DNA from 3 places in the Exiguobacterium sp. s142 genome. Region 1 is predicted to be linked to each of the others. Evidence: riboswitches for the same ligand, from Rfam matches in the RefSeq annotation. Region 1 holds a riboswitch; each other region holds the start of a gene.

Region 1 (4,731 bases):
TTTTTATGGATTGCCCACTTCGCAGGCGGGCGCGTCACGCGGTGGAATCCGGAGACGGGTGAAAAAGTGCTTGAAGTCATCGTCCCGGCGCCGAACGTCACGTCGTGTAGTTTTATCGGGGATGACTTAAAACAATTGGCGATCACGACGGCACGGGAAGGCATGGACGACGAGGCGCTCGCCGCTCATCCGGATGCGGGTTCGGTCTTCAAGATCGATACGGACGTGAAAGGGATGCCACTTTATCGGTTTGGACGTTAAGGAGGGACGGCTATGGTGAAGCGATTGCTCGTGCGAGCGGGAATCGGATTGGCACTAGCGGCGGTGGCTCGGGTCGGGATTCAAAAGATATTGGACGACCGGGCCCGGAAAGAAGACCATACGTATCTTGAACCAAAGTGGGACGAGACGCCGAGTGTGGATGCCGATAAGGATGATGACGAGGTCGGTTTGACGCAACTCGATTCGATTTATCGGGCCGAGTGGCAGGCGAACACGTATCCTCGCTCCGAGGCGGAACGGAAAGCGTTAGAAGAATAACCGGTACGAAGAACATATCCAGAGCTTTTTCTTCGGCCATCGAGGCCTCAGAAAAAGACAAATGGCCGCTAGATGGCGACCGTTTGCGTTGCTCGTTCGATGGCGCCCCGACTCCTGCAGGAAAGCAATCCGACGGAGACCCAGCAGCGACGCGAGTCGCGATGCGGCTCCGGGATTGCCTGCGGAAAGCGTGGGCGCCGGAAGGACGAGCGATAACAATCATGTTAGTCAACAAGAAAACACGCTCCTTTTGAGCGTGTATTTTTGTTGACAACGGACGTGATCCCGTTCATTATCTAAAATGTAATGATTACGATTTAAAGGTGGTATACATCATGAAACGAATTCCGATCACAGTCTTGTCCGGATATTTAGGAAGTGGCAAGACGACGTTGCTCAATCATATGTTGAACAATCGGGATGGTAAAAAATATGCCGTCATCGTCAACGATATGAGCGAGCTGAACATCGATGAGCGATTGATTGACGGAGCAGGTTTTTCACGGACGGACGAGAAGTTGGTGGAGCTGTCTAACGGCTGCATCTGCTGCACGTTGCGAGAAGATTTACTCGAGGCGGTCAGCGAGATTGCGAACGACCGACAGCTCGACGGCATCATCATCGAGTCGTCAGGTATCTCGGAACCGATCCCGGTCGCGCAGACGTTTACATATGCGGATGACGCCTTGGGTATCGACTTGACGAGCCGTGTGTATGTTGACGCGATGGTGACGGTCGTCGACGCATATCGATTTTTAAAAGACTTCAACTCGGGCGAATCGCTGCATGAACGGAAACAGGCTGTCGACACGGGTGACGTCCGGGAAGTCGTCGATTTGCTCGTCGATCAAGTCGAGTTTGCCGACATCATCGTCCTCAACAAGGCGGACCGGGTCACGGAACCGGAACTGCACGAGATCGAAAGTCTGTTGCGCGCGTTAAACCCGGCGGCGCGACTTTTGACAAGTACGTACGGGAACGTATTGTTGTCCGACCTGTTAGACGTGAACTTGTTCGACTTCGACCAGGCGATGCATGCCGCCGGATGGATCCAAGAGCTCGAGACAGACGACCATACCCCTGAAACCGAAGAGTACGGCATCAGTTCGTTCGTCTATCGCCGCCGCCGTCCGTTCCACCCGGAGCGTTTACATGCGTGGATCGAACAGTTCCCGGAAGAAGTCGTCCGGGCGAAAGGTTTTTTATGGATCGCCTCACGGAACGACATCGCTTGCCTGTTCTCCCAAGCGGGGTACGCGTCGACGCTCGAACATGCCGGCCGTTGGCTCGCGACGCTTCCTGACGCGGAACGAAAGCAGATGTTTGCCGCCGAACCAGAGCTTGAGGCCGATTACATCGAACCGTACGGCGACCGCCAGACGGAGCTCGTCTTGATCGGTCACCGAATGGACCGAGTGCGCGTCGAGCTTGAACTTGACGCCTGTCTACTGTCAGACGAAGAAATGGCGTCAGACTGGACAACGTTACGGGATACGCTTCCAGGAAACGGAATCGCGACGTTTTCATGATTTAAACGTTTACAATTCAGAATCGAACGGCTATACTTTTGCTTGCATGAACAACCGCATACATTGGACTACACTAGGGGTGCTTCGGCTGAGATGTGAGCATGGCTCCAATCCCTTATAACTCGATCCAGGTAATACTGGCGTGAGGAAGTGTGGCACTTTTTCTGATGGATTGATGATTGGATAAGTGGCCGCATTCTCATGGATGCGGCTTTTTTGTGTAACCAAATAAGGGGGGAATCATCATGAATCAACAATGTGGAACGAGCCCGATCGTCGGGTTCCGCTTTACGCTAAGCCCGATGACGTCAGAGTTCATACCGGTCATCAAAGGAGCACTCAAAGAAACTGATTTAAGCAACGTCTGGAGGCACACGGACGATGTGTCGACCGTGATTCGCGGTCGGGCCGAGCACGTGTTTGACGTCGCGAAAGCAGTCTTGTCACACGCAACGAAGACAGGGACCCACGTCTCGATGAGTGGAACGTTCTCGGTGGGCTGTCCGGGTGACACGGCCGGGGACAATCTGCTCGACGTAACGACTGAACCTGTGAACGGGCGGGTAGGTGCGCAATACGTCTCTTCACAGTTCGCGCTCTACCCGCTCGGTGATGACGATTACATGGACATCATCTATGAAGAGGTCGATTTCGCGAAAGCACGGGGTGTCTTCAATGACGCGATGCATTATGCTTCAGGAATTCACGGAGACATCGAGCCGGTGTTCGCGTTTTATGAGGCGACGTTCAACCGTGTTCGCGAGAAGTCGAGCCACGTCGTCATGACGGTCACGTTCAGTGTGAACAGTCCGTCACACGAGGGACGCATCGATGCTTAACTCATGGAAGTTGAAAGAAATCGTTTTGTTGTCGATTTTATCGGTCGTCTTTGCCGTCGTCTATTTGGCGTTCGTCCATGTGGGGAACTTGTGGGCCGGCTTGATCGGGCCGATCGCCTATGAATGGATTTTTGGGATTTGGTTCATCGTCTCGATTATTACCGCCTACATCATTCGAAAGCCAGGCGCCGCCTTTTTGTCGGAAGTGCTCGCAGCGTCGATCGAGATGATGATCGGCAATGCGATCGGTCCGCGCATCATCCTCGTCGGCATCATTCAAGGACTCGGCGCCGAAGCGGCGTTCGCACTAACCGGGTATAAGCGGTATGACTTGTGGGTGCTCATGCTCGCCGGATTCGGTGCGGCAGTGACGAGTTTCGCATATACGTACGTCATGGGAGGTCTCAGTGCGCTCAGTCCGACGTACGTGGCTTTGATGTTCGCACTACGGGCGACGAGCGGGATGCTCATCGCAGGGATCGGCGGGAAGATTTTGAGCGACTTGTTGCTTCGAACGGGTGCGCTAGAAGGATATGCCGTCACCCGGCAGAGGAAGGCACATGGTTGAGACCGAGCGTCTGGCGTTTCGTTTCCCGGGAGAAGAACGCGACGTATTGACAGATATCACACTTCGTCTTAAGGACGGCAGGACGCTCATCACCGGGGCGAGCGGGTCGGGGAAGTCGACTTTGTTCGCCTTGTTCAATCGGCTCTACCCGGACAACTGTGATGGGATTGTGACGGGGCGATTGCATCTATTCGGTCGGTCCTATGCCACGTATCGGCCTGGCGAGGTGAATCGCCGCGTCGGGACGGTGTTTCAAGACCCGGACAGCCAGTTCGTCATGCAGACGGTAGAGGAAGAGCTGATTTTCACGCTCGAAAACTTTTCGGTCGCCCGAAGCGAGATGATGGACCGTGTCTCAGCGATTTTGCACGAGTTACATTTGTCCGATTATCGCCACCGCACCATCCATGATTTATCAGGGGGCGAGAAGCAGCAAATCGCCGTCGCCTGTGCCTTGATCGGATGTCCGGAATGGCTCTTACTCGACGAGCCGCTCTCACACCTCGACCCGGCGACGGCACGTCGGTTCGTTCGCTGGCTCGACAAGTCCGCACGGAACGTCAATATCGTCGTCATCGAGCATCGTCCGTACATGTGGGGCGACTTCTTTGACCGGCACCTGGAACTCGTGAACGGAAGGATCGCAGGCGATGGATCGTTCGTCGTTCAACCGGATTATACATTTACGCCGATTGAAACGACACGGGGCACAAACACATTATTTCAGATACCGAAAGTGAATCACAAAAAGTTTCAACTTGCAGCGAGCAAAATCGCAGTGGCCCCCGGGGATGTGATCGCCATCCTCGGTCGGAACGGCAGCGGCAAATCGACGTGGCTAAAAAGCCTGGCGCGGCATCACCGTGAAGTCGGGCTCGTCCCGCAATCCCCGGCGCATTTGTTTGTGACGAGTGACGTGTCGCGGGAACTAGCGTATGGACATAACCGTTCAATCGAGGACATGTTGGCACGCCTCGGGCTTGAACGTCTGCGTGACGCCCATCCACTCTCACTCAGTCACGGTCAAAAACGGAGACTCGCCATCGGGGTGATGCTTCTGTCGGGTAAACAACTGCTCGCGTTTGATGAACCGACGGCCGGTCAAGACGAGGCATCACTTCGAGCGCTCCATGCATTGATGGCTGAACGAGTCCGTGCGGGGCAGACGGTCTTGTTCGTAACGCACGATCTCAGTTTCGCCCGTGCCGCGAGCACGTATTATTTGATGAGTGACGGGAACTTGAGTGGGCCGTAC
Region 2 (4,731 bases), on a different contig from region 1:
GCGTTCGCCGCTTCAATCGCTTTGACGATGTCTTCCGTCGACGGGTTCATCGTCTGCCCGCCTTCGATGACATGTGCGGCACCGAGCGAACGGAACAGTTCACTGACACCTTCACCCATGGCGACGGTGACGATCGCGTAAGGCACTTTCGCTTTGACGGCAGTCGCTTGAACGCCGTGCTGGTTGGCACCGTGCTCTTCTTCAAGAATCGTCGAATGCTGTTGACGCATGTTCTCGATCTTGACCGCGACAAGCTCACCAAAACGTTGTCCTTTCGTGATGACGTCGCCCGGCGTCTCGACGTGAACGTGGACTTTGAGCAACTCTTCGTCGGCGACGACAAGGAGCGAGTCTCCGAGTTCAGACAACTCGTTACGGAACACGTCCTCATCGAACGGAGTCTGTTTCAACTTTTCGTCTTGGAAACGGACCATGATCTCCGTGCAATATCCAAATTCGATATCTTCCGTCGACATGAAACCTTGCGCAGCATGGTGTTCTGCCTCAACGAGGGCATCCATGACCGGTGCGTGCGGCTTCTCGAGCTCTTTCCCTTCAAGGCTCGCGAGGAACCCTTCATAGATGACGAGGAGACCTTGACCGCCTGAGTCGACGACACCGACTTCTTTTAAGACCGGCAACAAATCAGGTGTCCGCTCGAGCGACGCTTTCGCTTCCGTGATCACTTGCTCCATGAACTCATTGAAGTCGCTCGTCGACTCAGAGGCACGGAGCGCTTCGTCGGCCGCTTCACGAGCAACCGTCAAAATCGTTCCTTCAACCGGTTTCATAACCGCCTTGTATGCCGTGTCGACGCCACGTTTGAGTGCCTCGGCAAAGTCGAGTGTCGACAATTCTGTCTTTCCTTCGATCGATTTACCGAAACCACGGAATAATTGGCTCAAAATAACACCCGAATTCCCACGGGCCCCCATAAGTAGGCCGCGGGCAAACTTCGATGACACGTCAGCGATGTTCGCTGTGTCGAGTGCGGCCACTTCCTTCGCACCTGAAGTCATCGTCAAATTCATGTTCGTTCCCGTGTCGCCGTCTGGGACCGGGAAGACGTTAAGCGAATCCACGTAATCTGCATTTTGGCTCAAGTTGGCTGCACCGTTTGCGACCATTTGCGCAAACACCAATCCATCTAAACGTTTTAACCCCACACCAAATCCTCCTTCGTTCTCGTCAGTCATTCGTCAGACGAACGCCTTGTACGAATATATTTACCGACGAAACGTTTAATCCTAAAGTTTCACCGAGCGTGTATTTTACACGACTTTGCACGTTGTAAGCGACTTCCGACACTTTCGTCCCGTAGCTCACGATGATGTGCATATCGATATGTACGTCTTCTCCATCTTGACGTACGACAACGCCACGCGCATAATTCTCACGTTTGAGCAGTTCTGCGATCCCGTCTTTCAGTTGAGCTTGTGACGCCATTCCTACGACGCCGAAACATTCCATCGCCGCACCGCCCGCGAGTGTCGCGACCACGTCGTTCGTGATATCAATATTGCCATATGTTGTCTTCATTTCAATTGCCATATGGAGTAGCCTCCTTTATTCGGAATGATTCCTACAGTATATTCTACAATAAGTACCTAGTTATTAAAAGGACATGCCCCTAAACTCGGTCAATTGTAACCGCAACCCTCATTCATTATTAAAATCCTCATCCGTAATGTCAAGTTTTTTTCTTGTCATCCGGTTATTTTCTAGTTGCATCGTGAAAAAACCCATGCTAATATAAACGAGTGTCTATTAGGACGAACCCACATAAAAAAGGAGGGGAAACGCATGGCACGTAAATGCTACGTAACAGGTAAGTCACCTAAGTCAGGTAACAACCGTTCGCACGCACTCAACAAGACAAAACGTACTTGGGGTGTAAACGTACAAAAAGTTCGCATTCTCGTTGACGGTAAACCTAAACGAGTTTGGGTTTCAGCTCGCGCTCTTAAATCAGGTCTCGTTGAACGCGTATAATTACCATACACGAACGAAATAAATCCCAGCGGCATGCGCCGATGGGATTTTTTTGTTTATTTCTTTATATACATAATCAAGACGTTGCCGCTATGAACGAGCAAATCCGCCTCTTCCGCCGACCACTCGTTTGAGATCGTCAGCGCCTCATGGCTGACGACGTCATGGTTCTCGAGCGGGTACTTGACGCCACGAATCGAGACCGAGGCCCGTTTCCAAGGTACGAGCGACAAGTAATGGTCAGGACGACGCGGGAGACGATAGTCCCCTTTTCCGACGAGGCGCACTTCTTGCCCGTCTGCGAACAACCGCATCTCGGGGTACGCCTCGAGCAGACCGACGTTGCTGAGCGTCATATCGAGTCTGCCCCCGAGTGCACCGTACACGTCGATCACGTCCGCCCCTTTCCCTCGTGCCGCCTCGAGAGCGATCTCAAGGTCGGTCACGTCTTTTTCAGACGGATAACGGACAGCTTCCTCCGGCACGGTGCCTGTGAACGAATCAAAGTCACCGACGAGCAGGTCCGGCTTCATCCCACGGTCGAGCAGCGTATGATAGCCGCCGTCGACGCCGATGACGTAATCGGCGTTCCGAGGAAGCTCAGGGACCGCTTCCGGGCTCGCAGCCACAATCAAGACACGCATTATCTGATGTCCCGTGTCGCGAGCGTCGCGAAACGCGGCGCCGACGTGAACAAGAGCACGATCACGACCGCCGAGACGAGGAACGACGGCAACATATACGTCAAGTTATAGCCGAGCGAGTACAAGACGACCGGTCCTTCCGCATACTCGGCGAAGAAGACGATGCCGGAGACGACGTGCGCAACGTAGCGGAGCGCCGAGCCGATCAACGCCCCGAGAATCAAATAGAACGTGAGCGTTTTCTTGGCGCCGTCTTTTGCCGACTGTTTGACTTGCCCGGCGAAGATGCCGGCGACTCCGACGAGGCCGTAGGCGACCGTGTAGTCGAGTAAAAACTGGACCGGCGTGAAGATATAGGCCCCAAATAACAGTTGTAGCGTCCCGACGAGCGCGCCTGTCGCGAGTCCGCCTCTCAATCCATGCCGATAAGCCATCACGAGAATCGGCAGCATCGCCAAGCTGACTGCTCCGCCTTGCGGCAACCGATATGGGATGAGCATGTCAAAGATCAGTCCGAGCGAGGCGAACAGCGAGATTTCAATGAGCGCCTGTAGTTTTAAACGTTGTTTCATCTTATTCCCTCCTTGATATGAGTGAACGACAAAAAGCAGCATGACGTAAACGCCATGCTGCTATCGTGTAGCAACGTGCATTTTCGCCACATCCCTACGTCCGTGTGAACGGAACAGGTTCAAAGGGTTAGCTCATGCCTCTCAGCCACAGATGTGACACCCCTTGCGACAATATTTGTTGTTCTACAGACGATTATACACGAGACGCGTTGCGAATGCTATCGATTGCGTCTTTATAGCTCGGTTCGTTATAGATGGCTGAACCGGCAACGAGGACGTCGGCACCTGCGTCGATACAAAGTTTTGCCGTCGCAGGATTTACCCCGCCATCGATCTCGATCTCGAAGTCGAGACGACGCGCTTGGCGCATCTCGCTGAGCGCCGCAATCTTCGGGACGACCGCTTCGATGAACGCTTGGCCGCCAAAGCCAGGGTTCACGGTCATGAGCAACACCATATCGACATCACCGAGCACGTGCTCGATTGATGACAACGGCGTATGTGGGTTCAAGACGACACCACACTTGGCGCCGGCTCCTTTGATTTGTTGCAATACGCGATGCAAATGGTTTGTCGCCTCGACATGGACCGTGACGATATCGGCGCCTGCTTGAACGAAGTCCTCGACGAACCGTTCCGGCTGGTCAATCATCAAATGGACGTCTAATACCATGTCCGACTTGTCACGCAAACTTTTGAGTACCGGCAGTCCAATCGAGATGTTCGGCACGAACTGACCGTCCATGACGTCAAAATGGATGTAATCGGCCCCTGCTTCTTGGACCGCTTTGACCTCTGCCTCAAGGTTGGCAAAATCGGCCGACAGGATCGATGGTGCGATTTTAATCATGTTAGTACCTCCGTTGTCTATCTTTTAATTCCTCCATAAACGTAACATAGTTCGCATAGCGGGTGGAAGCGATTTCTCCGGCCTCGACCGCCGCTTTGACGGCACAACCTGGCTCGTTCAAATGGGCGCAACCACGGAATTTACAGTCATCGTGCCGCAAGACGAATTCAGGGAAACACCAACGCATCTCCTCGACTTCAAGTTCTTCCGGGAACTCAAGACTCGAGAATCCAGGTGTATCGGCGACGAACCCGTCCGCGAGTGTGATGAGCGTGACGTGACGCGTCGTATGCTTCCCGCGGCCAAGCGCTTTCGAAATTTTACCAGTCGCGAGTTCAAGCTCCGGTGCGACCGCGTTCAGCAACGAACTCTTCCCGACGCCGGTCTGTCCGGCGAATACGCTCGTCTTGTCTTTGAACGCGCTGCGGATGAGCTCGATCCCAGCTCCGTCTTCGGTCGACGTCTCAATGACTTGATAGCCGATCGAACGGTATAGCGCTGCCGCCGCACTAATTTTTTCCTTCTCAGCTTCTAGCAACAAGTCCATCTTCGTCAACACGATGATCGGGTGAACTTGCTTCGATTCGATCAAAATGAGAAAGCGGTCAAGCAAATGAAACGAGAACGCCGGCTCTTTCACGGAAAAGAGCAGAAACGCCTGATCGATGTTGGC
Region 3 (4,731 bases), on a different contig from region 1:
CACGCTCGTAATATAGAGCAGGCTGTCCGGCTCGTCATCTCCGACGACGACTTCTCGTTTCGCCCCGCTCATCCGCACGGCCACTTCCTCCATGAAGTCGGGAAACGCGTCTTTATACGTCGCCGTACAGAAATTGAAGACGTCATCATCCATCATGACGGTGAACGATGGATGGACGACATCATGCTCGACGACCACGTCACCGCGCATCCGGTACCTAAGTTCAGGGATGGCGTTCGCCGTCTTCACCACGCCGTATAAGAACAGCTTGAAAAATGACTGTCCGCGCGTCTTCGCGAACGTATGTAGCTTCGTCACGTCGACGTTCGCCGTCACGTTGAAATGCGGGGCGTCAAACGCCTTGAAAAACTCATAATGCTTTTTACGCGGCCACTTCTCGAGATCAATTTGTTTCATCTATCTTCCCCCCTGTTCTTTCACTGTACCAAAAGCAGTACGGGAAGACTCAAAGCTTTTGCTTCAACTGCTCGTAATGCTCGTTCGCTAAATCAAAATAGACGAAGTCGCGGCGTTCGATCCGATCGAGCGTCGCCTTGAAATCACGCCAGCCACGGTCGACCATCTCCGGCGTGAGCTCACCTGACTTGGCTGCCGCTTCGAACTCATCCTCGTCTTTACGGACGACGTCACCGTTCGGGAAGATGAGGATGTCGAGCAGGAGGTCATCCATGTACGGAATCCCATCCTCATACCCGATCCCCTCGACGATATCGATGTACCATTGGACGATGTTGCCCCGGTCATCGAACATGACGGTCACCCCGAACGGTTCATGTTCTGAGAAGTACTGGAGCCACGCGTAACCTGCGTCGGCGACGATGAACTCCTTTCCTTGATGCATCTTATATTGTGGGGCTCGGACGGCGTCAATTTGAAAGAGGGCGACGGTGCCCGAGAAGCGATCGTCCCGCACCTCCATTTGTGCGTATCGATTTTTTAATATGCGTTCCCAATCACGACGATTGGCAAATTTTCGTTTTGGCATCTCTCTCTCTCCTTTAAATCAGTTTCCTAAATGTGTTCGCCAAAAGTCGACATTCCCCTGTTCAATCGTACAGATTGTGTGGATTGAACCAGACGAGGTAGCGATTCCATTTGCCCTAGATGAGAAAGTATCCAGGTTCTCATCCTATTTCATACATGCTACGCTAATGTAAAATAGGGAAATAATGTAACTTACTAGGGGGTTGTTTTATGAAACGATTAGGACTACTTGGCTTAAGCGCGTTCTTGCTGACAGGTTGTACCGATCAAGCCGAGCAACCAATCGTCTCTCCTGATATGAACGAACAAGATGAAGAAGCGACGATCGAATGGACACGAGAAGATTTCAAAGACGTCTTTGACCAACACGAGACTGCCCAAGACTTGTTAGCAGCGCTCGAAAACCAAGGGCTAACACCGTTCCGTGAGACGTTCGAACGCGTCGTCATCGCCGGGGACGGGATCCATCATACATACGCCGATATTTATCCGTTCAAGCTCGACGACGGCACGTACGCGACCGTCTATGAGAATGAAGACGGTGAGATCGCCAACGGTCCCGAGTCGGTCGCACCACTCTTTTGGCAAGAAGAGTCGTTCACGCAATTCGTTGAGGAGATTGAGAAGCGCAAATACGGGACGAGTGCCCCCCCGACCGACGTCACATTGACGCAAGACGAGTTTCAATCGATTTACGACCGCCATGCCTACACGTCAGCGCTCATCGTCGAGCTCGACGAATGGGGAGTTCAAGTCGCACGCGACCCAATCGAGAACGTCATCATTGCCGGGAACGGCGTCAAGGAAGTGACGGCCGACTTGATCGTCTTTGAGATCGAAAACGGCTACGCTATCGTCTACGACCAAGACGGTGAGATTTTGAAAGCACCGGAGTCGATCGCCCAGCTGTTTTGGAACGAGACGGATTATGAAAACCTGCTCGAGAAGAACGAGTGATCACGTACCGCGACGTTTCAAGTCCCGATACTCGAGGAACAAGTTAAGCCATTGGGCCGGTTTATCGGCTGACTCGGACGGATCATACCGATAGTTGGTAACATATACATGCCACGACAGTGCCCGATACACGCAACCGAGCTCTTCAGCGATCAACAAATGGCGCCATAGCACGTCCCGAGGCGCCACACCTTCCCACTCAGCCAAGTAGACGGTACGCATCTTCTGAATCTGTTCATACCATGCGACTTCATCGTCTTCTGGCAACAAGTCGTAGAGCGCGTTCCAAAACACACGGACGCTGAAGAACGGATGGGTGACGGTCGCATCGCCCCAATCGAGAATACATAAGTCATCCTTCTGTTCGCGCCAAAAGATGTTGCCGCCATGTAAGTCGCCGTGCTCGAGACTCATCGGCAGCCCAGTCGCGAGCTCGTCGCACATGGTGAGGAGTTCGTCTTGGAGCGCCAGCACCGCCTCTGCCTTATCTCGATCTAACCCCGTACATAACTCGGGTAAATACGTCCGTATCTCTTCTTTTAGACGAGCCGGACGCCGGTCCGGGATGCCGTAGGCCAAAAGCGTATCCATGTAATTCGCTTCTTTTCTCTGTAGTTTCGCATATTGACGCACAGCCGCTTTGTACCGACTGTGCTTGGGGTATTCACGAAGTGCATCCCCGCCGATGTCTCGCATAAGTAGCCAGTTGCGTGTCGCGGCAATGGCGATGACCTCCGGGACGAGTCCCGGATGCCGTTCGGCTAGATGCATCGACAGTTCAGCCTCGCCACCACTGATTGCTGTCACCGCCTTGGCGTAGTAACGGTCTGCTCCGTACTCTCCATACATCAAGTATGTCAAGTCGGTATCTTTCACAACCCGCCACGTCACGCCTGGCACATGGCCATCGAGCCAGTGCTCGAACTGTTCACGGTAAGACTCGTCACGCCATGGGATCGCATCTCTCACTGACCTCACTTCCTTTCACCACACTTCGTTTAGGAGGAAATAATATGGACGTTGTCTATTATTCATACCCGGTCGATGCGCTACTCTATATGTATTTAGGTGCGACGGCTGTCTTCAGCTTCATAATTGGTCTAGTCGTTCGCCGCGTGTCGAGGCGTCCAGATATCAGCTTTTGGACGACGATCGTGCTCAGCTTTGTCGGACTATGTCTTTCACTCGGCTGGTTCCGTAACGCCTCGGTCACCGTATTTATGGGTACACTCCCGTGGGTCATCAATCTCGTGTTTTCCCTGTTTTTATACGCCCTGTATAGCGTTATCATTTATTTCATCTTCCGACCGCGAAAAATTGAGGCAACAAAATAACGTTATGCTATACTCAAACCAATAAACGACCACTAGGGGAGCCTTCGGGCTGAGACGGCAACTGCCGGACCCTTCGAACCTGATCTGGCTCATACCAGCGTAGGGAAGTGGCTTGGATACGTCTGTCTGTCCACGCCACTTTTCCACTTGGAGAAGTGGCGTTTTCATTTTGAAAGGAGACACTACATGCGTATTCAACAACTCACTTGGATGGCGATGCTCATCGCCATCGCCATCATCGGCTCCCTGTTCATCTCCATCCCGACCGGTGTCGCCCGGGCCTATCCGGTGCAACATATGGTGAACGTCATCGCCGCCGTCACCGTCGGTCCGATTGGTGCCGTCCTCGTCGCGTTCGTGACCGGACTCGTCCGTGTCATGACCGGGACCGGGTCGTTGCTCGCCTTCCCAGGTGGTATGATCGGCGCCTTGCTTGCCGGACTATTTTACGTGCGGACGAACCGGGTCGCTTTCGCTGCGCTCGGTGAAGTCATCGGGACGGGCGTCATTGCCTCGCTCATCGCCGTCCCGTATGCGAAAATCTTAATGGGCTCCGAGTTCGGGGCATTGTTCTTCTTCCCGGCCTTCCTCGCCTCGAGTGTGACCGGAGCCATCCTCGGCTGGATCGTCCTCGCCCGCGTCAAACAGTTGCGTCCACTTACGGTGAAGCGATAATTGAACAAGAATCACAAAAACAGGGACAGCCGACTTGTGACGGTTATCCCTGTTTTACGTGATACACCCAGATTTCTTCTCCGTTCGCTTCATCAATCAAGCCGCTGTCGACGAATCCGCCTTTCGCGTAAAATCGTTTCGCCGGTTCGTTCGTCGCATGCAGGCTGAGGACGATGTCATCGACATCAAATCGATCTTGCATCCACTCAATCGCAAGTTGCAAAAATGTTGACCCGATGCCTTTCCCTTGCTCATCCAGATCAATCATAAACCGGTCGAGCCAGACGTAACGCTCCGCCTTATTCTCGGCCCCAATCATCATAAAGCCGACCGGTTGATTGTTTCGACAGAGCGCGTAGCATGCCCACGCGTGCTTGACGTCGACGTCCATCTCCCGGAGCGATTCCGCGTTCGTTTCGTTGAACTACCCCCACCTACGCTGCGCTTGGAGGTGAGGGATTCCTGAGTCATCCGGTCGAACGACCGAAACCTGATCAGGCTAACCCCGTCGTCCCGACGGTTGAAGAGGCCAGGATGCGTTCGGCCTCTCGTTTGAGATTGAGTCCTGCGTTCACGTCGCGGTCGTGGTGGGCGCCGCAGTTCGGGCACGTCCATTCACGCAAGCCGAGATGTTTCACGTCTTTGTGTTGATGGCCGCAACCTGAACAGAGCTGGCTCGAGGCGAACGTCTTCCCGACCTTGACTATAAATGATAGTTTTAAGATGTCCTAAAACGTTGGGATAACAATGTACAATTTCG

What was found. Region 1 has a riboswitch for thiamine pyrophosphate ahead of KNP77_RS07470 (YkoF family thiamine/hydroxymethylpyrimidine-binding protein). Riboswitches for the same ligand answer to the same signal wherever they lie in the genome.
Region 2: it holds a riboswitch for thiamine pyrophosphate, as region 1 does, so the genes downstream of both, thiT (energy-coupled thiamine transporter ThiT) here and KNP77_RS07470 (YkoF family thiamine/hydroxymethylpyrimidine-binding protein) in region 1, are expected to answer to the same signal.
Region 3: it holds a riboswitch for thiamine pyrophosphate, as region 1 does, so the genes downstream of both, thiW (energy coupling factor transporter S component ThiW) here and KNP77_RS07470 (YkoF family thiamine/hydroxymethylpyrimidine-binding protein) in region 1, are expected to answer to the same signal.

What each region holds. Positions count from the first base shown of each region.
Region 1 is NZ_JACSMB010000006.1:55,809-60,539, reverse strand. Features, by position in the region: gene KNP77_RS07485 (SMP-30/gluconolactonase/LRE family protein) at 1-261, shown strand, start outside; gene KNP77_RS07480 (hypothetical protein) at 274-540, shown strand; gene KNP77_RS07475 (GTP-binding protein) at 876-2,069, shown strand; TPP riboswitch at 2,135-2,235, shown strand; gene KNP77_RS07470 (YkoF family thiamine/hydroxymethylpyrimidine-binding protein) at 2,315-2,908, shown strand; gene KNP77_RS07465 (ECF transporter S component) at 2,901-3,476, shown strand; gene KNP77_RS07460 (ABC transporter ATP-binding protein) at 3,469-4,731, shown strand, end outside.
Region 2 is NZ_JACSMB010000001.1:395,355-400,085, forward strand. Features, by position in the region: gene KNP77_RS02030 (DAK2 domain-containing protein) at 1-1,166, opposite strand, end outside; gene KNP77_RS02035 (Asp23/Gls24 family envelope stress response protein) at 1,189-1,551, opposite strand; gene rpmB (50S ribosomal protein L28) at 1,804-1,992, shown strand; gene KNP77_RS02045 (thiamine diphosphokinase) at 2,049-2,636, opposite strand; gene thiT (energy-coupled thiamine transporter ThiT) at 2,636-3,208, opposite strand; TPP riboswitch at 3,283-3,382, opposite strand; gene rpe (ribulose-phosphate 3-epimerase) at 3,402-4,058, opposite strand; gene rsgA (ribosome small subunit-dependent GTPase A) at 4,060-4,731, opposite strand, start outside.
Region 3 is NZ_JACSMB010000023.1:28,400-33,130, forward strand. Features, by position in the region: gene KNP77_RS14630 (tetratricopeptide repeat protein) at 1-417, opposite strand, end outside; gene KNP77_RS14635 (ribonuclease FAU-1 family protein) at 467-1,006, opposite strand; gene KNP77_RS14640 (hypothetical protein) at 1,216-1,962, shown strand; gene KNP77_RS14645 (aminoglycoside phosphotransferase family protein) at 1,963-2,931, opposite strand; gene KNP77_RS14650 (hypothetical protein) at 2,976-3,296, shown strand; TPP riboswitch at 3,321-3,419, shown strand; gene thiW (energy coupling factor transporter S component ThiW) at 3,483-3,971, shown strand; partial or broken gene KNP77_RS14660 (GNAT family N-acetyltransferase) at 4,015-4,365, opposite strand; partial or broken gene KNP77_RS14665 (zinc ribbon domain-containing protein) at 4,466-4,678, opposite strand.